Linked DNA regions of Chelatococcus sp. YT9. The protein of the gene in region 2 interacts with the protein of the main gene of each other region in a pairwise test. Links are inferred from orthologs where the notes say so. Each region holds a gene or a part of one and is shown on either strand. Other genes may lie near its edges. The genes, in order: KIO76_RS05745 and cyoB.

Region 1 (11,484 bases), on a different replicon or contig from region 2:
CGAGATCGCCCTGGCGCGGAGAGAGGATGCCCTCCGCCGCGATCTTGCGGAACGCCCCGGACTCTATCGCGCGCAGCAGCGCCTCGATGTCCGTGCCGCGCCCCAACAGAAGCGCCGGATGGGCGCCATCCTTCGCATGGGTCTTGGCCTGTTCGTACTTCATATAGCGGTAGGCAAGGCGCGGGCCGCCGAGCAGCGCGACCTGCAGCAACCAGTAGAGCGCGATGGTGATCTTGCCGAAGAAGAAGAAGCCGTAGAACGTCGACGACGCCAGCACGTAGTCCACCACCAGCAGCGTCAGCGCCAGCACCGTCGAGGCGCGTACGATGTTCGACAGGTCCGGCAGTGACGCGAAGCGCCACTTCGATTTGTAGAGCGAGAACAGCCAGTAGATCGCGCCGGCGTAAATCAGGAAGACAGGTAGGATCGACGGCAACAAGTCGAGCCGGGTGGCGAGCCGCCCCCCTTCGAAGCGGATGACGAAGGCCAGCGTGACGGCAAGCGCCGTCGCGACGAGATCGTGGATGACGATCAACGTCTTCTTGAGGGAAGGGATGAGTTCAAGCCGGGCCATGGGTCGTGCGGGATATCCGCTCACAACACGCTTTTGTCAATGTTGGAGGCAGCCCGTGGCGACGTTGTTTGCCACGCATCGCGTGCAAGAACGAGCTTATTGAGTCCATTCACCTTTTCTCGCCTTCCCCTGGCCGGATTTCTGAGTCTAAAGGTCCAGCTGAAGCGTCCAGCCCGATTCGACGGCGGGAACCAAACTGAACTGGAAATATTTCGATAGGTGTTCTGCGTCCTACGCGATACGGCGTGCGTAACTTGCCAAGGCGAAGCTGGGCGCTCGTTAACCTATTGTTAAAATGGACATGGTGATGAGCGGATCGAAGCGGATTGACGGCATTGATTTCTGGCGTGGCATCGTCCTCGCAATGATTTTCATCAATCATGTGCCTGGCAACGGTTTCGAGATTATGACCCATCGCCACGTCGGCTTCAGCGATTCCGCCGAGGCGTTCGTGTTTCTGGCCGGCGTTTCGGTAGCGCTCGCTTACGGCGGGCGTTTCTTGGGGAACCAGTCGTGGCGAGGACTTCGCGCCATCGTGAGCCGGGCGGTGACCCTCTATGGCGTGCAGATCGCCATGTCGTTTATGGCCATCGCCATTTTTGCCATAGGCGCGCTGATTTTCGACGATGACACGATCATGCACGAACATGGGCGGGATCTCTTCCTGTCCAATCCGATGCGCGCTGTGGTGGCCGTCACCGGCCTGAGCCACCAGCTCGGCTATTTCAACATTCTGCCGATGTATATCGTCTTCCTGCTGTGGGCTCCGGCCTTGCTTCTCCTGGCGCGCGTCGATGATCGCTTGATGCTGGGCTCCGCGGCGCTGATCTATCTCTTCGCCCGTGAATATGGCTGGAACTTCCCGACCTGGCCAGTCGACGGCGGATGGTTCTTCAATCCCTTCACCTGGCAATTCCTGTTCGCGGCGGGTGTCTTCATCGGCTTGCGCCTGCGCCAGGGTGAGGACATCAGTTTCGATCGCCGCATCTTTGCCGCGAGCGTCGTGATCCTGGCCGCCTCCGCCTTTGTGATCACGAAAGCATTCGGGTTTCTGCCGCTGCTGCCGGAACAGCTCAACAGCGTGGTCGACATGAGCAAGACCAATCTGGCGCCGATCCGGATGATCCATTTCCTGGCGCTCGCCTATGTGCTTTACCACTCGGGCCTGACCCTCATGGCAAAGAGCGGTAGCCTGTTTGCGCCGCTGTGCGTGATCGGCCGTCAGAGCCTGCCGGTCTTCGCCGCGGGCTCGATCCTGAGCGCGATTGGCCAGATCGTGATCGGGATGCGGAACACCGGCTTCATCGATGATCTTCTGTTCATCGGCGGGGGTCTGCTCCTGCTCTATGCCATCGCACTGTATCTCAGCGACCGTCGCGATGTCGCCACGGGGGAACCGCCCAAAGCCAAGATCGCTTGATCCCGCAACACCGGGATCATCTCCAGCTGCGCGCGATCGAGAGCAGGGCGTCGGTATCGAGATGGCGGCCCATATGGGCCGCTAATTCATCCAACGTCGACTCTATCGTCGCCTCATAGGCGAGTGGCGGCGTGCCCGGTCCGTCTGCTGGCCTGTCCGCAAGCCACCTTAGAAATGCGCGGCGGAAGGCATCTGCCGTGAATAGTCCGTGCAGATAGGTGCCCAGCACTCGGCCGTTTGGCGAGCGAGCGCCTTCAAGCCGTCCGTCGATCTGGAAGAGAGGGCGGGCACAATCGGCGCCACCGCTGCGGCCAAGGTGGATTTCGTAGGCCTCGAGTGGCTCAGAGTGGTCCAGGGCGAGCGCCCTGACGGGCCGAACCGTCTTGTCTCCCCCCAGCACCGTATCGACGATGAGATGCCCGAGGCCGTCGACCATGCCGGGAGGACCTTCGAGGCCGTCGGGGTCGGCGATCGTCCGCCCGAGCATCTGATAGCCGCCACATAGGCCGAGAACCGCGCCGCCTCGCCGGATGTGGGCCGCGAGGTCAACATCCCAGCCTTCCTCCCGGAATACCGCGAGGTCGGCAATCGTCGTCTTCGAGCCAGGCAGGATGATGAGATCGGCATCACCCGGCAGCGGTAGACCGCGTTCGACGAATGTCAGTCTCACCGATGGTTCAAGCCGGAGCGGGTCGAGATCGTCGAAATTTGCGATGCGTGGCAGCACCGGGACCGCGATGCGGATGGTTCCGTTCGTGTTCGGCGGCCCTTGCCGGAGGTCCATCGCATCCTCAGCGGGCAGGCGGCCCGCGTGCGGAAACCAAGGCAGGACGCCGATGGATGGCCAGCCGGTGCGCGCCGCGATGGTGTCGAGACCGGCGGCAAACAGGGTCGGATCTCCGCGGAACTTGTTGATGAGGAAGCCGCGGATCATCGTCCTGTCGGCCCCGTCCAGCACCGCGTGGGTGCCGACGAGGCTGGCGATCACTCCGCCACGATCGATATCGCCGGCGAGAACGACGGGCACCCCGGCTTCGCGGGCAAAGCCCATATTGGCGATGTCGCCGGCACGGAGGTTGGTTTCCGCCGGGCTGCCTGCTCCCTCGACGATCACGAGGTCCGCTTCACCCGCAAGCCGCGTGAAGCTCTCCATGACGAAGGGCATCAGCCGCTCACGCTTCGATGTAAAATCGCGCGCCTCCAGCCGGCCGAAGCGCTGGCCATGGACGATGAGCTGCGAGCCGCGCTCGCTCTCCGGCTTCAGGAGGATCGGGTTCATATGGACTGTTGGCGCCACCCTGGCCGCCCGCGCCTGCAGGGCTTGCGCCCGCCCGATCTCGCCCCCTTCGACCGCGGCGGCGTTGTTCGACATGTTCTGCGGCTTGAACGGCCGCACCCTGAGGCCCTGGCGGACGAAGTACCGGCAGAGGCCGGCGACCAAGAGCGATTTACCGACATTGGAGCCGGTGCCCTGGATCATGATGGCCGGGGTAGAGGACATTTCAGCCATCGGCTTCGACGATTTCGTCATAGCCGCGATTCTGGAACTCGATCAGGCAGAAGCCATGTCCGAAAGGATCGGCGCAGATGGCGATCTTGCCCCAGACGGTTGTATTGACGCCGTTTTCCACGGTCGCACCAGCCGCGACGGCGCGGGCAAGGGCAATGTCGATGTCATCGACCTGGATATCGAGATGTATCGGCGTCCAATGGCGCTCGTAACGCCGGGCATCGTTGGCGGCGCCGGACGTGCCCGGTGCTTTCTCGAGAAGGTAGATCGGAACCGGGCCTCCATCGAGCTCGACTACAGTCTTTCCGAGGCGGCGCCCAGGCGTAAGGCCGAAGGCCGCCGTATAGAAAGCCACGGCCTGCACGAGATCCGGCACGTCTATATTGACCAGCAAACGCATGGCGATGGCCCCTGTCGAACGCCGCGACTGGTATCAGCGACGTCAGGATGGAATCAGAACTCGATGCCTTCCTGTGCGCGCACACCCGCCTCGAAATGGTGTTTCACGAGGGTCATCTCGGTGACGAGATCGGCGGCTGCGATGAGTTCCGGCTTGGCATTGCGGCCCGTGACGATCACGTGCAAGTCTGGGCGGCGCGCAGCGAGCGTCGTCACCACCTCGTCCAGCGGAAGATAGTCATAGCGCAGCGCGATATTGAGCTCATCGAGGACGACGAGGCGAACGGCCGGGTCCGCCATGAGTTCTCGGGCCTTTGCCCAGGCGCGGGTCGCGGCGGCGATGTCGCGTGCCTTGTCCTGCGTTTCCCAGGTGAAGCCCTCACCCATGCTGTACCAGTGCAATTGGTCGCCGAATGCCTCCAGCGCCTTGCGCTCGCCGGTTGACCAGGCGCCCTTGATGAACTGCACGGCACCGACCCGCCAGCCGTGGCCGAGCGCCCGCAGCATCAGCCCGAAGGCGGCTGTCGACTTGCCCTTACCCTTGCCCGTGTGGACGATAAGGAGCCCTTTCTCGATGGTCTTGGAGGCAACCTCTGCATCCTGGGCGGCTTTCCGCTTGATCATCTTGTCGCGATGGCGCGCATCGTCGGTGTTCAGGCTCATGGTGTCCTCGGGGTTTCTGATGGGCCGCGCGCAGCCCGGGCCGTGAACGGATCTATTTCAGTTTCAGGGGAAGGCCGGCGGCGACCATCACCACTTCATCGGCAATGGCCGCGACGCGTTGGTTGATGAGGCCCGCCTGGTCGCGGAAAGTGCGGGCCAACGCATTGTCCGGCACAATGCCGAGGCCGACCTCGTTGCTGACGACGACGAGGGGCCGGTCATTGGCCTCCAGTCGGGTGATCAGCCGGTCGCATTCACCGCTGACGTCGTATTCCGCCAGCATCACATTGGTGAGCCAGAGGGTCAGGCAGTCGATGAGCATCGGGACGCCGGGCGGGGCGTCATCCAGCACCTCGACGATATCAATGGGTTCCTCTCGGGTGATCCATCCGCCGCAGCGACGGTCGCGATGATGGGCGACGCGTTCCGCCATCTCATCATCGCGAGGCTCACAGGTGGCGAGATAAATCCACGGCTGCGGCAGGGATGTGATGCGGGCCTCGGCCGTGCGGCTCTTGCCGGAGCGGGCGCCGCCGAGAATCAGGGACAGGAAGGGGCGTGGTGCGCTGGCCAGGGGCATGCCCATTGGTGTCACGACCTCAGGGGCAATGCAAGGCATCGCGGGTGGTCCCCGGAACGGGAACCGGCCCGGCAAGTCCGCGAGGCTGGGAGGGGGCACCGGAGAACGGTCCAGCCAGACGGCCCTGCCGAGCCGACAGCCAAACATTCGGCGCCATTGCTCCCGAAGTCAAACAAACCTGCATCTTGTGGGCGCGACGTGCACCGAAGTTCCGCGCAGGCTGTGCGCTGGCACACGCTGGCCCGCGTTTACTGTGCAATCTCACGCGAAATGTTGCAGGAGGGTCGATACTTCGGCGCCGCGTCCCGTGCTGTGGGAGACGAATGCCATTTCGCCTACCCTTCAGCGGTGCTAAGGCTGACCCCATTAAGAGGCGCCGCTCCATGAACCGCATTTTCGCTTCCCTGCCTACCACTGTCTTTGAAGCCATGTCGCAGCTCGCTCGCGAGACGGGAGCGGTAAACCTAGGGCAGGGCTTTCCCGACGGCGCCGGCCCGGATGACGTGCGGGCCAAGGCGGCGGAAGCCGTGATCTCCGGATGGAACCAGTATCCGCCGATGATGGGCCTGCCCGAGCTCAGGCAAGCGGTCGCTCAGCACTATGCCCATCATCAGGGCCTTGATCTTGCGGCGGACGAGGTGATGGTGACATCAGGCGCCACGGAGGCGATTGCGGGTGCCCTGTTCGCGCTCATCGAACCGGGCGACGAGGTCGTGCTCTTCGAGCCGATGTATGATGCCTATCTGCCACTCGTGCGGCGCGCGGGTGGCGTGCCGCGCTTCGTCACGTTGCAGCCGCCGCACTGGCGCCTGACGGAAGAGGCGCTCGCCGCGGCCTTCTCGGATAAGACAAAGGTGGTTCTGTTCAACAATCCGCTGAACCCCTCCGCTGTTGTTTTCCCGGAGGAGGACCTCGCCTTGCTCGCCCGCTTCTGCGTCAAGCATGACGCCATCGCGGTCTGTGACGAGGTCTGGGAGCATGTGGTGTTCGACGGGCGCCGCCATCGTCCGCTGATGGCAGAGCCAGGCATGCGCGAACGCACCGTCAAGATTGGCTCGGCGGGCAAGATCTTTTCGCTGACAGGCTGGAAAGTGGGCTTTGCCTGCGCGGCGCCGGACATCCTCAAGGTGCTCGCCAAGGCGCACCAGTTCCTGACCTTCACCACGGCGCCCAACCTGCAGGCGGCCGTCGCCTTTGGCCTTGGCAAGGCTGACGACTATTTCACCGGCATGCGGGCAGATTTCCAGCGCAGCCGGGATCGTTTCAGCAATGGCCTCAAGGAGAGGGGCTTCACCGTGCTGCCGAGCCACGGCACCTATTTCCTCAATGTGGACATCGCTCCCCTCGGCGAGACGGATGATGTGGATTTCTGCAAGCGGCTCGTGACGGAGCGTGGCGTCGCCGCGATCCCCGTTTCGGCCTTCTATGCGGAAGGCGCGGTCCGCACAGTCGCGCGCTTCTGCTTCGCCAAGACTGACGCGACCCTCGATCGCGCCCTGGAGCGGTTGGAGGGGCTTGTGCAGCGCCGTTGAACTGCCCCACATTGTTTGGCAACACTCCAAAACACGCAACACACTCCAGCTTGGGAACAGCCGGCATGATCCGTTCTCTGATGCTTCGCTCCTTGGTATCGATCGCCGCGCTCGCCGCGGCGGGTGTCGCCATGGCGCAGGAAAAGACCGTCAACGTCTACAACTGGTCCGACTACATCGATCCGACGGTGCTCGAAGAGTTCACGAAGGAGACCGGGATCAAGGTCGTGTACGACACCTACGACAACAACGAGATCGTCGAGACGAAGCTGCTAGCCGGGAAATCCGGCTATGACATCGTGGTGCCGTCCGGACCGTTCCTGCAGCGCGAGATCAAGGCCAAGGTATTCCAGCCGCTCGACAAGGCGAAGATCCCCAATCTGGTCAACATGTGGCCGGACGTGGCCAAGAAGCTGACCGTCTTCGATCCTGGCAACGTCTATGCTGTCAACTACATGTGGGGCACCACGGGCATCGGCCTGAATGTCGACAAGGTGAAGGAGCGGCTCGGCGATGTGCCGCTGAATACCTGGGATCTCGTGCTGAAGCCTGAGGTCGCGGCGAAATTGAAGGACTGCGGCATCTATATGCTCGATTCCCCGGAGGACCTCTTTCCCGGGGTCCTGAACTACGTCGGCCTCGATCCCGATTCGAAGGACGCGAAGGATCTCAACAAGGCGGCCGATGCCCTGATGAAGGTGCGCGGCAACATCCGCAAGTTCCATTCATCCGAATACATCAACGCGCTCGCCAACGGCGATATCTGCGTGGCTGTCGGCTATTCCGGGGATATCGTCCAGGCGAAGGCCCGCGCCGAGGAAGCCAAGAACGGCGTCAACATCAGCTATGTCATTCCGAAGGAAGGTGCGCTGATGTGGTTCGACTCGATGGCGATCCCCGCGGACGCGAAGAACGTCGCGGAGGCGCATGCCTTCATCGATTTCATGAACAGGCCGGAGATCGCGGCGCGGAACGCCAATGCCGTGCATTATGCCAGCGGCAATCTGGCCGCCAAGAAGGATGTCGATCCAGCGATCCTGAACGATCCCGGCATCTATCCGGATGAGCAGACCATGTCACGCCTTTTCACCAACACGGCCTATAACGAGCAGGCCCAGCGCACCGCGACGCGTCTGTGGACGCGCATCAAGACAGGGCGCTGAGAGCGAGGCCGTACGGACTGCTGGAAGGCGGGCTTGCCCCATGGGGATCCCGTCCTTCTCAAGGTTTCGTGCAGCGGGAGCGAATCAGCACCTCGAAATCCGCGACGGACCCGTCCATCTGAGCCACGTTCTCCTGGCGCTCACGCCCTGTCGTGCAACGGGCGAAGGTTTTGCTCGCCTCACGCATGACATCGACATGCTTGCGATAGGCGCTGCATTTGGCATCATCGCTCGCCTGAGCCACGGCTTCCAGATTGCGCAAGGCGTTGCGCAGCGTTGAATCGAGAACGAAGAGATCGCGCTTGCATGAGGGCGTGCCGGCCTGCGCCTGCGCCTGCGCTGCGCCAGGTGCGAGACTCAAGCCGACAACCAGAGTCGTGAAGCCTAAGCTCAGAAATCGCGCGGCTACCGTGCGGTTCGAGCCTGTCGTTCCGGATGGCATGCGTCGCTGTCCTTGTCATCTCTCCATACTGCGCCATGCATAGCCCTATCCAGGGTCTTGCGACCAGTCTTGCCATAAGTCTTCCTGATCTGTTTCGGCATGGCGGTGATCGCTACGAGACGGGCTCGCGCGCTTGACCCCGCTCTGCCAAAGCGGGACAAGGCCATCTCAAGAGGTCCGCCGACGCGCAATGTCGCCGGATTTCCGGAGATCCCGCTGGCCACGGAACCCTCAGTGCAACGCTCTCGTTTAACAGGAACGATGACGGCAACATTTCCTCACCCCGTTTTAGTGGGCGATATCGGTGGGACCAATGCGCGCTTCGCGCTGGTCGAAGCCCCTGGCGCGCCGCTTGAAGCTTCCGTCCAACTGCATACGCACGAGCATGCGAGTGCCCACGACGGTGTCGTCGCGGCGATCGCTGCCATGCGCGGTGGTTTTCCTGAAACGGCATCCCCGCCCTTGCCGGCGCCCCGCTCGATGATCGTATGTGGCGCGGGGCCGCTGGTCGACGGACGCATTCAGCTCACCAACGCCGGCTGGGTGCTCGACCAGCAGGCGTTACTCGAGGAGCTTGGCCTGGAGGAGTGTCTGCTGCTCAACGATTTCGAGGCGCAGGCCCTCTCGCTGCCCGCCTTGCCGCGTGAGGCGCTGCATCGCATCACGCCCGATCTCGCGCCGCGAGCGGGAACGCGGGTGGTGCTGGGACCCGGGACGGGTCTTGGTGTCGCAGGCCTCATCGAGAGCGCGGGCCAGTTCATCCCCGTTGCAAGCGAGGGCGGTCATATCGACTTCGGCCCGGTCACAGATGAGGAATATGCGCTTTGGCCGCATATCGAGCGGGTTGATGGTCGGGTGACGGCGGAGTGCGTCCTGTCCGGCCCGGGCCTTTTAAGGCTTTATAAGGCGCAATGCGCGGTTGCAGGACTAGAGCCGCGCTACGGTGAGCCGCCCCCGCTTGTCGAAGCGGCGATCGATGGCAGCGATCCGGCGGCGCGCGACACGGTGCGACTGTTCCTCGCGATCTTGGCGCGCTTTGCTGGCGATGTCGCGCTGACATTCGGCGCGCGCGGCGGTGTCTATCTTTCTGGCGGAATCCTGCCGCGGATCCATTCATTGATTGATCCCGGTGTCTTCGCGGCCATCTTCGCCGAAAAGGCCCCGGTTGATGGTTTTATGAGCCGCATCGCGACTGTGCTTGTCATTGAGCAGAAAGCGGTGCTGCTCGGCATGGCTGCCGTGGCGGCCGCCCCGGATCGTTACCGCATGGATTGGGAGAGCAGGCTCGCTCGACGCTGATGCGAGGCTGTGGTCTGTGGACCCATATCTAGGCTTGCCGCTCCATATTGTAGTTTTATTACAGAAATCCGGCACCGCGCGTCGCAATTTCTTCGTTGAAGCGGCTTTGGAATGTAATTATTCTACGACACGACCCCTTGAATGGCCCTACCGCAAACATCCGGATAATCTCGCGATGTGCGGGCAAAGTAAGGCAAATGAAGCCACGCCACGGGCGAACGGGCCGGTCTATGAAGCTTGCGGGAGGGATAAATATGAGCCTGACGAGACGGACAATTCTGAAAACGGGTGCCGCTACCGCGGCGCTTCTGCCCTTCGCGGGGTCGCTGCGCGCTGAAGGCAAGCAGATCAACGTCTTCGCGCATCGCGTGATGCAGAACGTGTCCAACGGTACAAAGGGGGGTGATGTCACTCAGGCGTTCACCAAGGCGACCGGTGACACGGTCAATTGGGTGACTTTCGAGACAGGGCCCCTGCACGACCGCTTGTTCCGCGAGGCTTCACTCGCGGAATCCACCGTCGACGTGGCTTTCATTCTCAACACCTATGCGACCCCGCGCATCGCCACGCTGTTCGAGCCGCTTGGTCCTAGGATGGCGAAGGATCCCGTCGAGGATCCAAAGGACCTGTTTCCGGGCCTGGTCAAGGGCGTGACCATTGGTGATGAGCTTTACGCGGTGCCGTTCCGGCATGCATCGACAGGTCTCCATTATAACGAGGAGATCTTCGCCGAGCGTGGCATCAAGGGACCGCCGCAAACAATCGAGGAATTCGTCGAGGTCGCCAAGAAATGCACCTACACCCGGCCGGACGGCACGCCGGTCGTCGGTTTCATCCTGCCGGGCGTCGCCTATCCCGAGGTTATCGCACTCGCTCGAGCCTGGGATGCGGATTTCATCACGCCCGACATGAAGGTCGTCGCCAATTCCAAGGAGATGGTGGCGGCTTTGACCATGATCCGTGACCTCTACACTTCCGGTGCGGTGCCAAAAAACCTCACGGGTATGAAGGCCGAAGACGCCAATACCTGGATGCAGCAGGGGCGGGCGGCCATGGCCGCGAGCTCCATGAGCCGCAACGGCCTCTACAATGATCCGGCCAAGTCGCAGGTCGCCGGCAAGATCAAGACGACCTACTTCCCGATCGCTGAGGCCCTCAAGGGCAAATACGAGGTGGCGCCCACCAAGGTCGAGTTCTGGAGCATGGCGATACCCAAGAACTCCAAGAACAAGGAACTGGCCTGGGCCTTCATCAAGGCCATGTCCTCGAAGGAGGCGACACTGGCAGCCGCGCTTAACGGCAACGGGCCGGTTCGTGGCTCCACTTATGATGATCCGCGCATCAAGGAGGCTCTCCCCTATGCGGAAGCGGAGCGCAAGGTGCTCCAGGTCTCCCGCGTGCCGCTACCGGCCTTTGATAATGCCGCCCGCGCCGCCGACTTGTTCAAGGAGCAAGCGGAAACGGTCGTGCTCGGCATGAAAACGCCTCAGCAGGCGATGGATGAGCTGACGGTGACGGTCCAGAAGCTGGTTGGCTGAGAAACTGGTGGAATAAGAGGGGGAAGGGCGCGGTCGTTTCCGGCTAACCGGGATGGCCGCGCCTGCTTTAGGCGCACGGGCAGGCCGCCTCGATCAGGGCCTCCGGGCTCGTGTCTTCGCCGAGATGGACAAGAACGTCTCCCGCTTCAGCGAGCGTCGGGACGCGCCGGCAGATGACGACGCCGGCCGCCGCGAAATGAAGCGGTTCCGGCGCGCGTTCGGGCCGTTCGGGATCACTCAGCCAGCCAGCCACGGCGCCGGACGCAACGGTATCGCCGAGCATGAAGGCGGGAGCGAAGAGGCCTCGGCCAGGACACCGCAGGAAATGCTCGCCGCCCACCGCGAGGAGCCGTGTCGATGCGCT
Region 2 (11,473 bases):
CGATCGGGGTGAGGTCACCCGACACGACCAGCGGTTGCAACTCCCCATGCAGCGCGCCGGCGACACTGATCGTGCGCTTGCCGGCCTGCCCTTCGGCCTTCATGCGGACGTCAAAAGCCGGAGGTTCCTCAACAAGATACGTCACTTTCCCGGGAAAGTCCTTGAGAATGACGCTGCGCACTTTCTGCGCTTCCTCGATAGGCCGAAGCTGCGTCGACAGGAAAAGGATGTCCTGCTGTTGAGCGCTGGCTGGAGCTGCATGAGCCAGCAGCGCGCCTGTCACCAGCGCCGCGCCAACCAAACTGGCAGACTTACAAGTGGTCAGCCCGAAGGTGGTTCTAATGAAAGTCATGGGTTCCTCCTCTTGGTCTTCATCACGGCTGCCGGCTGAGGCATTGCTGCACCGATAGTCCCATCAGTCGCCTCCCTCGCCCGAGGAACTACGCGGCATCTGAACGAGACGGTGGATCTCAGTGAGATCGCGGACATCGGTTCCGCCAAGCCTGGCCAGAACCATGTGGGCAAGCCGCGCACCAATCAGCCGTGTCGGCAGTTCCATGGTGGTCAGGGATGGCTGGCAGTAAGAGGCGGCCGGAATATTGTCATGGCCGGTGATTGCGATATCGGAACCGACCGCCAACCCACGATCCGCTGCAGCACGAATGGCGCCAATCGCCATCCGGTCTGTCGAGCAGACGAGCGCCGTAGGGCGATCATCCCTTTCGAAAAATCGATGCGCCAGCGCGAAGCCGCCCTCCTCGGTTGGCTCCGCCTCTTCCGACATATCCGCGGATAGACCGGCCGCCTGGATGGCGCCACGCCAACCGGCGAGGCGCAGGCCCGCAAAGGTGAGATGCGCCGGCGCGGACAGAAAGGCTATGCGGCGGTGGCCGCGCGTGATGAGGCGCTTGGTCAGGCTGTTGAAGCCCTCCTCGCCATCACCGTCGATGAAGGCATAAGCTTCCGTGGTGTCCGTGCGCCCGTGGCACACGAACGGTACGCCCCTCTCGGTGAGATATGCGACGCGCTCATCCTGATGGCGTGTGCGCACGAGGATGAAGGCGTCCGCCCGCCGGCCCTCGACCAGGCGCCGGTAGACCGCCATTTCGTCCTTTCCGGGCCGGGCTGCGAGCAGCATCAGGTCGTGTTCATGGCGCGCGAGTTCTTCACCGACCGTCACGAGAAGCTCACTAAAGACGGGCTCGTGGAAATGCCCAGGGTCGGTAGGCAGGACGAAAGCAACCGTCTCGCCGACACCGCGCCGCAGCCGACGCGCGGCAGGATTGGGCCGATAACCCATCTCCTTGGCGGCACGCTCGACACGCTCGCGCGTCGCAGCCGCGACGTCGGAATAGCCATCGAGCGCCCGTGAGACGGTCGTTATCGACAGGCCGAGATGCGATGCGAGCTTGCGCAGCGAGGTCATGCGTTCCCTCCACCCATCGTCCCCATGATGCGTGACGGAATCCAAAACGTTTTGGAAACAAGCCGCCAAAGGCTCACCTTGTCAAGACGCGCTGCAGCAAGCCGTGCACAGGAAGGTTTCGCACACGCGAAAAGGACACCACGCGAGGTATAGGCTTCCCTAGCGAATGTGAAACGTAAAGCTCCGCGAAATCGGCGATGCTTCGATCCGAAGCTAGGTCGCGCCCGATGCGGGGGTAATCGACAGCCAAAAAAAAACGGGCCCTTCAGGGCCCGCATGTCGTTCTTTCGAGAGGAGTAGGTATCGGCTGATAGAAGCTCTCAGCCAGCGCCTTACTCATGTGCCTCGGACTGCCAGTTCAACCGGATGGCCAGGATTGTGCAGATCGCGCCCGACAGCAGATAGGCGCCGGCTGACAGGAGCCCGAAATTGGCGGACAGCAGCAGCGCCACGAGCGGAGCAAATCCAGCGCCGAACAACCAAGCAAAATCGGAGGTGAGTGCCGAGCCGGTGTAGCGGTAGGCCGTCGCGAAATTCGAAGCCAGCGAGCCGGAGGACTGACCAAACGACAGGCCGAGCAGAATGAAGCCGAGGATCATGAAGACCGTCTCGCCAACCGCGCCGGCGTCGAGCAATTGCGGTGCGAAGCCGCTAAATGCCGCGATCGCAATCGCCGAACCCATCAGGAGGGAACGACGGCCGACACGGTCCGCGACAATTCCCGAGGCGAGGATCGCCACGATCCCGAACATCGCGGCGACCGCCTCAATGATCAGGAAGCGCGTGGGATTTTCTTTTGTGAACAGATAGATCCACGACAGCGGAAAGACCGTGACCATGTGAAACAGCGCGAAGCTGGCAAGCGGCGCAAAGCTACCACTCGCCACAATGTGCCCCTGCTTGCGCAGTGTCTCGCCGACAGGCGATGGCTCAAGAGCACGGCTCTCGAACAGTTCCGTATATTCCGGGGTCACGACAATACGCAGGCGCGCGAAAAGGGCGACCACATTGATCGCAAAGGCGACGAAGAAGGGGTAACGCCAGCCCCAGCTGTAGAAATCTTCCGCCGACAAATTGCCGACGAAGAAGGCGAACAGGACACTCGCTACGATCAGGCCGAGCGGAGCGCCAAGTTGGGGAAGCATGGCATACCAACCACGCCGCTCCTCGGGCGCGTTCATGGCCAGAAGCGAGGCAAGGCCATCCCAGGCGCCACCCAAGGCGAGGCCCTGGCCGATTCGCAATATCGCAAGTACCCAGACAACGGCAATACCGACCCGGTCGTAGCTCGGCAGAAAGGCTATCGCGACGGTCGAGCAGCCAAGAAGGAACAGCGCGATCGTCATTTTCGCGCTTTTTCCATATGCGCGGTCAATGGCGGTGAATATCGCGGTGCCGATCGGGCGAGCGACGAAAGCCAATGCGAATATGGCGAAGGAGTAGATCGTCCCTGTCAAAGGATCGACGAATGGAAACACCAGTCGTGGAAAGACGATAACAGAGGCAATTGCATAGACGAAGAAATCGAAGAACTCGGACGTCCGTCCAATGACGACCCCGATCGCGATCTCGCCCGGATTGACCACGCCGTGGGGTTGAGCGTGCACCCGCCGCGCGTCTCTCTCCAATGTCGATGACGCAGGCGCCATGATGTTCGCACCGCTAGCCAAATGTCGTTCCTCGCTTGGCATCCTGACGCTATCTGATAGCGTTCGCAAGTCTAGTCTCAAGTCGCCTTGTGTCTCATGCCGGCCTGACACGGCATTGGACATTTTGTCCAATGTCCCTTTTGCTGCAGCGCAGCTAGCGGTGCCGACCAATGATGGATCTGGCCATGGGTAAGCTTGTGAGCAAACTTCGCCTTTTCGCTCTGCTGCCGCTCGCGGTTTTGCTGACTGGCTGCAACTTCGTTGTGATGAGGCCTGCCGGCGACGTTGCCGAGCAGCAGCGCGACCTCATTATCGCCTCCACGATCCTCATGCTGCTCATCATCATTCCGGTGATGGTGCTCACGGTCATATTCGCGTGGCGTTATCGGCATACGAACAAGGACGCGCCGTACGATCCGGAATGGTCGCATTCCACACAGCTTGAGCTTGTTATCTGGGCTGCGCCTCTTCTGATCATCATCTGCCTTGGGGCCCTTACCTGGATGGGGACGCATCTGCTGGATCCGTATCGCCCTCTTGATCGCATTGCGCCGGGGGAGCCCGTTCCCCGGGATGTGCAGCCCCTGGAGGTCCAGGTCGTCGCATTAGATTGGAAATGGTTGTTCATCTATCCCGAGCACCAGATCGCGCTCGTCAATGAATTTGCGGCGCCAGTGGATCGCCCCATCCGTTTCCGCATCAGCGCTTCATCGGTGATGAACTCGTTTTACGTGCCTGCGTTGGCTGGGATGATCTATGCGATGCCCGGGATGGAGACCAAGCTTCATGCGGTCATCAACAAGGCAGGTGACTATCAAGGCTTCTCGGCCAACTATAGCGGCGCAGGGTTCTCGGGAATGCGCTTCACGTTCCGCGGGCTTCCCGACGCCGAATTCGACGCCTGGATCGCACAAGTCAAGGCTTCGAGCGAAAACCTCGGCCGGGAGGAATATCTCGAGCTCGAAAAACCCAGCGAGAACGTGCCGGTTCGCCGCTTTGGAACCGTCGATCCGCAGCTGTTCGCCGCCATCGTCAATCGTTGCGTCGAACCGGGCAAGATGTGCGCCCACGAGATGATGGCGATCGACGCACAAGGCGGCCTCGGCCTTGCCGGGATCGATTTGATGCGCTTGCATTATGACAAGACCGCCAGACGCGGCGCATTTTTCGGCCCCACACCGACCTATCTCGTCAGCATCTGCTCCGTCGAGGAGGCGAACGCCGCGCTCAATCAAGGTGCCGTCAAGCCATTGCCCATCTCGGGTTCGCCGATCCTCGGCGTTGGCCTGCCACGTCCTTCGTTCACGCCTTCACCATCGCCGCGCGCCTCCTGGCTTCTTGACATGCGCCAGTCGCAAAGATCCTGATCGGCTCGATTGATATGACTGATCCTACTGCGAACTACAGCTTTCTTCTCGGGCGGTTCAGCCTGGAATCCCTGCCCCTGAATGAGCCCATCGTTGTGGTGACCTTCGTGGTCGTCGCCCTCCTCGGAGCCTGTCTTCTCGGCGCGATCACCTATTTTCGCCTGTGGGGCTATCTCTGGCGCGAGTGGTTCACCACTGTAGACCACAAGCGCATCGGCATCATGTATATGGTGCTCGGCATAGTCATGTTGCTGCGCGGCTTTTCCGACGCCATCATGATGCGCCTGCAACAGGCAATCGCCTTCAATGGAAGCGAAGGCTATCTCGACGCGCATCACTACGACCAGATTTTCACGGCTCACGGCGTGATCATGATCTTTTTCGTGGCCATGCCGCTGGTGACCGGCTTGATGAACTACGTCGTGCCGCTGCAGATCGGGGCACGCGACGTCTCGTTTCCGTTCCTCAACAACTTCAGCTTCTGGATGACGGCGGGTGGCGCGGTCATCGTGATGATGTCGCTATTTATCGGGGAGTTCGCCAAGACCGGCTGGCTCGCTTATCCACCATTGTCGGGGATCCAGTACAGTCCGGATGTTGGCGTTGACTACTACATATGGGCGCTGCAGGTCGCGGGCGTCGGGACGACCTTATCGGGCATCAACCTGATTTGTACGATCGTTAAGATGCGTTGCCCCGGCATGACGATGATGAAGATGCCGATCTTCACCTGGACGTCGCTCTGCACGAACGTGCTCATCGTGGCATCTTTCCCTGTTCTGACCGCCGTCCTCGTGCTCCTGTCGCTCGATCGTTACGTAGGGACCAATTTCTTCACGAACGATTTCGGCGGCAACCCGATGATGTATGTCAACCTCATCTGGATCTGGGGGCATCCGGAGGTTTACATTCTTATCCTGCCGGCATTCGGCATCTTCTCCGAAGTCGCCTCGACTTTCTCAGGCAAGAGGCTTTTCGGGTATACGTCCATGGTCTACGCGACCGTGTGCATCACGATCCTGTCCTACCTCGTATGGCTGCACCACTTCTTCACCATGGGTTCCGGCGCGAGCGTCAATTCGTTCTTCGGCATCACGACGATGATCATCTCGATCCCCACCGGCGCGAAGATCTTCAACTGGCTGTTCACGATGTATCGCGGGCGGATCCGGTTCGAGCTGCCGATGATGTGGACGGTCGCCTTCATGCTGATCTTCGTAATCGGCGGCATGACGGGCGTGCTCCTTGCCGTCCCGCCGGCAGACTTCGTACTCCACAACAGCCTGTTTCTCGTCGCGCATTTCCATAACGTCATCATTGGCGGCGTGTTGTTCGGCCTCTTCGCCGGCATGACATACTGGTTCCCGAAGGCATTCGGCTTCAAGCTCGATCCCTTTTGGGGCAAGATGTCGTTTTGGTTCTGGGTGTCCGGCTTCTTCTTCGCCTTCATGCCACTTTATGTGCTCGGCTTGATGGGCGTTACACGGCGGCTGAGGGTCTTCGACGACCCCTCGCTCCAGATCTGGTTCGTGATAGCTGGTTTCGGCGCCTTCCTGATCCTGTGCGGGATCCTCTCATTCCTTCTGCAGATCGCCGTCAGCATCATGAAGCGGGACCAGTTGCGCGATACAACAGGCGATCCCTGGCACGGCCGGACCCTCGAATGGGCCACCTCATCGCCGCCTCCGGACTACAACTTCGCCTTCACGCCCGTCGTGCACGACGGTGATGCCTGGTGGGATATGAAGGCCCGGGGGTACGAGCGCCCCCTGGAAGGCTTCAGGCCCATCCATATGCCGAGCAACACAGCCGCCGGCGTGATCCTTGCTGGTTTCAGCGTCGCCCTCGCCATCGGCCTGATCTGGTATGTCTGGTGGCTCGCGGCGCTGAGCTTCGTTGGCCTCCTGGCGACAGCGATCGGGCACACCTTCAACTACAAGCGCGATTTTTACATTCCCGCCGATGAGGTTGCGCGCACCGAGACCGAGCGCACGCGCCTTATCGCGGCTCAGGTGTAAGTCATGACAACAGTCGTTAGCACCGCGAAGGCCGAACCAGGCGCCCCTACCTTCTATCTCGTGGAGGAGCATCACCACGAGGAGGGGTCGAGCACACTGCTCGGCTTCTGGATCTATTTGATGAGCGACTGCCTCATCTTTGCAGTCCTGTTCGCGACCTTCGGGGTGCTCGGCGGCAACTTCGCCGCGGGGCCGGGGCCGAAGGACCTCTTCGACCTTCCCCTGGTCGCCCTGAACACATCGATGCTCCTGTTTTCGTCGATCACATATGGTTTCGCCATGCTGACCATGGCGCAGGGGCGGGTCGCGGCTACTCAGATCTGGCTCGCGGTCACGGGCCTCTTCGGCCTCGCGTTCCTCTCGATCGAACTCTACGAGTTCACGCATATGTTTCATGTGGGTGCTACCCCCCAACGCAGCGCGTTCCTGTCCTCGTTCTTCGCGCTCGTCGGCACCCACGGTCTTCATGTGACATTCGGCACGATCTGGCTTGTGACCCTGATGGTTCAGGTGCACCAGCGCGGTCTGATCGCTGCGAACAGGCGACGCCTCATGTGCCTCAGCATGTTCTGGCACTTCCTGGACGTTATCTGGATCGGCGTCTTCACCTTTGTCTATCTCATGGGAATGCTTCGATGAGCACCGACGGTCACGCCGCTCACGCGTCTACCCACGACCAAGGTCACGATAGCCACAACGCTGGTCCCTCGCATGGAACGCTGCGCAGCTATCTCATCGGCTTCGCGCTGTCCGTGGTTTTGACGGCCGTGCCCTTCTGGCTCGTGATGGCGCGTCCTATCGCGAGCAATGAAGTGACTGCCGTCGCGATCATGGCCTTTGCCATCGTGCAGATCGTCGTTCACATGATCTACTTCCTGCATATGGACTTCCGCTCAGAAGGTGGATGGACGATGATGGCTCTCGTCTTCACGCTTATCATCGTCTTCATCGCGCTCTCCGGATCGCTCTGGGTCATGTATCACCTCGACACCAATATGATGCCCGGCCATGCGACGGGCCAGGCTCCGTGACGGGCTTCTCCGGCATGGCACGCGCTGCCGATCTACATGATCGGACGCGTGAGCCTGCCGGCGGCCGAGCACCAGCGGCCATTCCGAGCGACCCGGCTCCTCGCTCGCCATGGGTGCTCGCGCTGCTCGGCATCCTCGCCATCATCGGGGTCGCCGGTTTTACGGCGCTTGGCGTTTGGCAGATAGAACGGCGCGCCTGGAAGCTTGATCTCATCGCCCGTGTTGATAGCCGGATTCATGCGCCCGCGATCGCCGCACCGGGGCCTGACGCTTGGCCGCGGATCGACACAGCCAACGACGAATATCGCCGGGTCGTCGTCACAGGCCATTTTCTCAATGACCGCGAAACGCTGGTCCAGGCGGTAACGGAGCGTGGGGGCGGCTATTGGGTGCTGACGCCGCTCCGTACCGCCACCGGCTTCACCGTTCTCGTCAACCGTGGTTTTGTGCCGCCCGAATTGCGCGATGCGGCGGCACGCGCAGCGGGCCAGATTTCCGGTGAGACGACGGTCACTGGCCTCTTGCGCCTCACCGAGCCACAGGGAGCGCTTCTGCGCACGAATGATCCGGTCAATGATCGCTGGTATTCGCGCGATATCGCCGCCATCGCCGGGGCGCGCGGGTTGTCCGGCACGGCTCCGTATTTCATTGACGCAGATCGCGTTGCCGCATCGCTCTCAACACCGGTGGGGGGCCTGACGATCATAAATTTTCCCAACAACCATCTCGTCTATGCGCTGACCTGGTTCGGTCTTGCCCTGATGGTCCTGGCGGCTGCCATTTTCGTCTTTCGCGGCGAGTACCGATTGCGGCGGGGCCTGCCGCCCTAGTCAGCTAACCTGCTTTTTCTCGAGCTTGCGCGCCAATGTTCGCCTGTGCATGCCAAGCCGCCGAGCTGCCTCTGAAATGTTGAAGTCCGTCTCCACAAGGGTCTCGTGGATGCGCTCCCATTCCAGCGTCTTGATGGACGTCGGACGTACAGTCATGGGTACCGAGGGATCGCCCTCCCCGCGTCCCCACGCGGCCTCGATCTCGTCGGTATTGGCCGGCTTCGCCAGATAGTGGCAGGCGCCCAGTTTGATCGCCTCCACAGCGGTCGCGATACTCGCAAAGCCGGTCAAGACGACGATCTTCATCTCTGGATCGTGCTGGTGCAGCATCTTCACGCATTCAAGTCCGGAGCCGCTGGCAAGCTTGAGGTCGACCACGGCATAGGCCGGCGCCATCTGCTGCAGGGCGCTCCGTGCTGCGTCGATGCCATCGCTCACTGCAACCTCATAGCCGCGGCGCTCGAACGACTTTCGCAGTGCCTTCGCGAAGGAAGCATCGTCTTCAATGATGAGAAGAGACGGGTTAGCGTCCACGGCTGCCTCCTGATGAGAGCGACGCGATGGGCAACGTGAGGGTGACCGACGCACCGCCGCGGGGATGGTTCTCGGCCTTGACGTTTCCGCCGAGCTTTCGCACGACATTCATGACCAGGAACAGCCCGAGACCACCACCCGGTCTGTTCTTGCTCGAACGGTAGGGCTTGCCCAACTCGGCGAGAATCCTTTCATCGAAGCCTGGTCCCACATCGCTGACCGTCAGAATGAAATCATCCTCATGTCGCCGGACTGTAACCCCGATCCAGTTCGGCGAGGCCTCGTGGGCGTTGTCAAAAATGTTGAAGATGACCTGCTTCAACGCCGGGTCCGAGATAATGGCGGCATCGGGGCTGAACGCGCTGACATAGTCGACATGCGCTGGCGAGCGACTAGAGCGCCACTCCTCGACCAGGTCATCGATGAACCCGTTGACTGTCGTTCTGACGGTGCCCTCGCCTCTCGCCTCGCCTGACGACATCAGGATGCCTGAGACGATCTGCTTGCAGCGATCGACCTGATTTTGCATTTCGCAGATCTCCTCGAGCAAGTCAGCATCCGCCCGGAATTCCGGCATACGCTGCCAGTCGTTGAGGATGACCGAAAGCGTCGCGAGCGGCGTACCGAGTTCATGCGCAGCGCCCGACGCCAGCAGCCCCATGCGGACGATGAGTGCCTCCTCGGCTGATTGCTGACGCATGGCCGCGAGCCGCGCATCGCGATCGCGCAGGTTGCGATTGATGCGTGTCGTGAAGAGCACGAGCAGACAGGCAGCGAGAATGAAGCATACGAACATGCCCTGGATGTGGAGACTGAAAAGCTCGTGGCCGTCGCTGAGCGGAAGGGGAAGTGGACGATAAAGGCTTGTGAGCGCAAAGAAGCAGCCGCTGGCTATGGCGAGAAGCGCCCAGACGAGGCGTTCCTCCAGAAGCACAGCCCCGAGTGTGATCTGTAGAAGATAGAGCGATACGAAAGGATTGGAAGCACCACCGCTGAGAAACAGCTGTACCGTCAGGGCGGCAACGTCGAGGACGAGCGCCAGAAACAGCTCCGTGTCCGACACCTCCGCGCGCAGCCGGTATCGGAGCAAGCTGCCGATATTGAGCAGTACCAGGCAGGCGAGCACCGCGACCATCGGCCAAAGCGGCAGCGGTATTTCAAACCAGAACTGGACGAAGACGATCGTGATGATCTGCCCGCATACCGCCAACCATCGCAAGTGAATGAGTAGGAGCAGGTTTTTCTTGTTTGTTGTGTCAAGAACGGGAATCGCCGTCTTCCTCGCTGATCACCTTGGGACCGGAAAGCCCACGGTCCCGCACGGCGCTTGCGAAAGAAGCGCCCATGTGGTGCGTTATAGGCAATCCGTGGCCAAAGATCACGCTCGTCGTAATCTCCTTTAGCGAATGGTACTGATGCGCAGCCCGGCCGCCGCGCGCTCCAGCTCCCCGGCGAGCTTCTGTGCGGTCTGCCCCATTTCTTCAAGGCGTCCGTTGTCGAAATAGACGGTCGCCCCGTTGATGCTGACCGCAATTCGCACCGTCCCGTCAATCAGGAAGGTGGATGCGACACCGCAGGTTCCGACATCACACTCGTTGTAATCGAAGGCGAAGCGTCGCTCGCGCGCTGCCGCCAGCTCGCGGCGCAGTTGCTCGGCGCTCTTGGGCGGGGCCGGCGGGAGCTGCTTCAGGAACCCCTTCCAGTCATCTGCGGGCAATACGCTCACGAGCGCCTTCCCTACGGCGGTCAGCAAGGCTGGAGACCGTTGTCCCACGAAGGAATTGATCTGCAATTGCCGATTTCCAGGCGCCCGCTCGATGACCACAATGTCGGTTCCATCGAGAATAGCGAGATGGATAGTGTCGGATGTCTGCTCCGCATAGCGGACGAGAGTGGGGCGCAGTACCTCCACGAAGCTCAGGCTGCGCTTTTTCTGTTCGCCGAGCTCGAGGAGCCGATATCCAAGCGCGTAGCGTCGCGCTTCAAAGGACAGATAATGATGCTCGACAAGAGTTGCGAGCAGTCTGTGGGCCGTGCTGCGCGACATATCGGCGGCTGACGCAATTCCGGCAAGGGTGTCGGTGCCTGCCGCAACGAGCTCGATCAACTTGATCGCCTTGGTAATGACGAGGCTCATGGGAGCATCGCCCGCGCGTCCCCGGCGGCAAGGCCGGCGTTCCCGTTGATGTGTTCTGGCACAAGCTCCCCCTCTTCCTTCCCTGTCCACGCTCATACGACAAACGACCCCGGCTATCAATACTTGTCCCAATATTTGGGACGAAACTCCTGACTATTGACATACCCGAACGGATAGTGCGATGCTCCTCACAAGAACGGTTTCCTGCGCGAACCGCAGGCATTTGCTGACAATATTTGCGCGATTGCGCAAATAAGAAGCATAGCAATTAAAATCCGAGGGGCTAATGAAGTCGCGCGTGTATATTGGGCGAGACCGCATATCTGATATTCTTGGGAGAAGTTTCTGGAACGAGCTTACGTTCCCGAAGATATTCAAAGACAGTGCGAACAGCATTGGTCCCGTTCTGATCGAAAACGACGGCAATGCATCCATGGTGATTGGAGCATTCGATGCAGCCGCCTTCCAGACGGCGACAAAG

Evidence for each region.
Region 1: the proteins of cyoB (region 2) and KIO76_RS05745 interact in binary tests that used the Escherichia coli proteins (3 or more experiments, as listed by UniProt). The link is inferred for Chelatococcus sp. YT9 from one-to-one orthologs.

Annotation. Positions count from the first base shown.
Region 1 is NZ_JAHBRW010000001.1:1,264,394-1,275,877, reverse strand. What follows is about bases 4,684-7,603. They hold KIO76_RS05745 (aminotransferase), read left to right. Parts: upstream 4,684-5,529; coding sequence 5,530-6,678; downstream 6,679-7,603. Other genes in these bases: KIO76_RS05740 (polyamine ABC transporter substrate-binding protein), read left to right, coding at 6,744-7,603; cobU (bifunctional adenosylcobinamide kinase/adenosylcobinamide-phosphate guanylyltransferase), read right to left, coding at 4,684-5,146. Also shown: KIO76_RS05775 (nucleoside-diphosphate sugar epimerase/dehydratase), read right to left, coding at 1-574; KIO76_RS05770 (OpgC family protein), read left to right, coding at 882-1,994; KIO76_RS05765 (cobyric acid synthase), read right to left, coding at 2,011-3,495; KIO76_RS05760 (VOC family protein), read right to left, coding at 3,497-3,904; cobO (cob(I)yrinic acid a,c-diamide adenosyltransferase), read right to left, coding at 3,958-4,566; more of cobU, read right to left, coding at 4,619-4,683; more of KIO76_RS05740, read left to right, coding at 7,604-7,841; KIO76_RS05735 (hypothetical protein), read right to left, coding at 7,900-8,283; KIO76_RS05730 (glucokinase), read left to right, coding at 8,545-9,582; KIO76_RS05725 (ABC transporter substrate-binding protein), read left to right, coding at 9,837-11,120; KIO76_RS05720 (succinylglutamate desuccinylase/aspartoacylase family protein), read right to left, coding at 11,188-11,484. UniProt on the Escherichia coli protein: Shows aminotransferase activity with methionine and histidine as substrates, and to a lesser extent also with phenylalanine.
Region 2 is NZ_JAHBRW010000002.1:1,798,802-1,810,274, forward strand. The notes cover bases 4,050-6,958. They hold cyoB (cytochrome o ubiquinol oxidase subunit I), read left to right. Parts: upstream 4,050-4,456; coding sequence 4,457-6,460; downstream 6,461-6,958. Other genes in these bases: cyoA (ubiquinol oxidase subunit II), read left to right, coding at 4,050-4,442; cyoC (cytochrome o ubiquinol oxidase subunit III), read left to right, coding at 6,464-6,958. Outside these bases: KIO76_RS28135 (ABC transporter substrate-binding protein), read right to left, coding at 1-352; KIO76_RS28140 (substrate-binding domain-containing protein), read right to left, coding at 416-1,426; KIO76_RS28145 (MFS transporter), read right to left, coding at 1,759-3,075; more of cyoA, read left to right, coding at 3,273-4,049; more of cyoC, read left to right, coding at 6,959-7,099; cyoD (cytochrome o ubiquinol oxidase subunit IV), read left to right, coding at 7,096-7,491; KIO76_RS28170 (SURF1 family protein), read left to right, coding at 7,488-8,321; KIO76_RS28175 (response regulator transcription factor), read right to left, coding at 8,322-8,855; KIO76_RS28180 (ATP-binding protein), read right to left, coding at 8,845-10,065; KIO76_RS28185 (IclR family transcriptional regulator), read right to left, coding at 10,255-10,992; KIO76_RS28190 (M24 family metallopeptidase), read left to right, coding at 11,279-11,473. UniProt on the Escherichia coli protein: Cytochrome bo(3) ubiquinol oxidase is the terminal enzyme in the aerobic respiratory chain of E.coli that predominates when cells are grown at high aeration.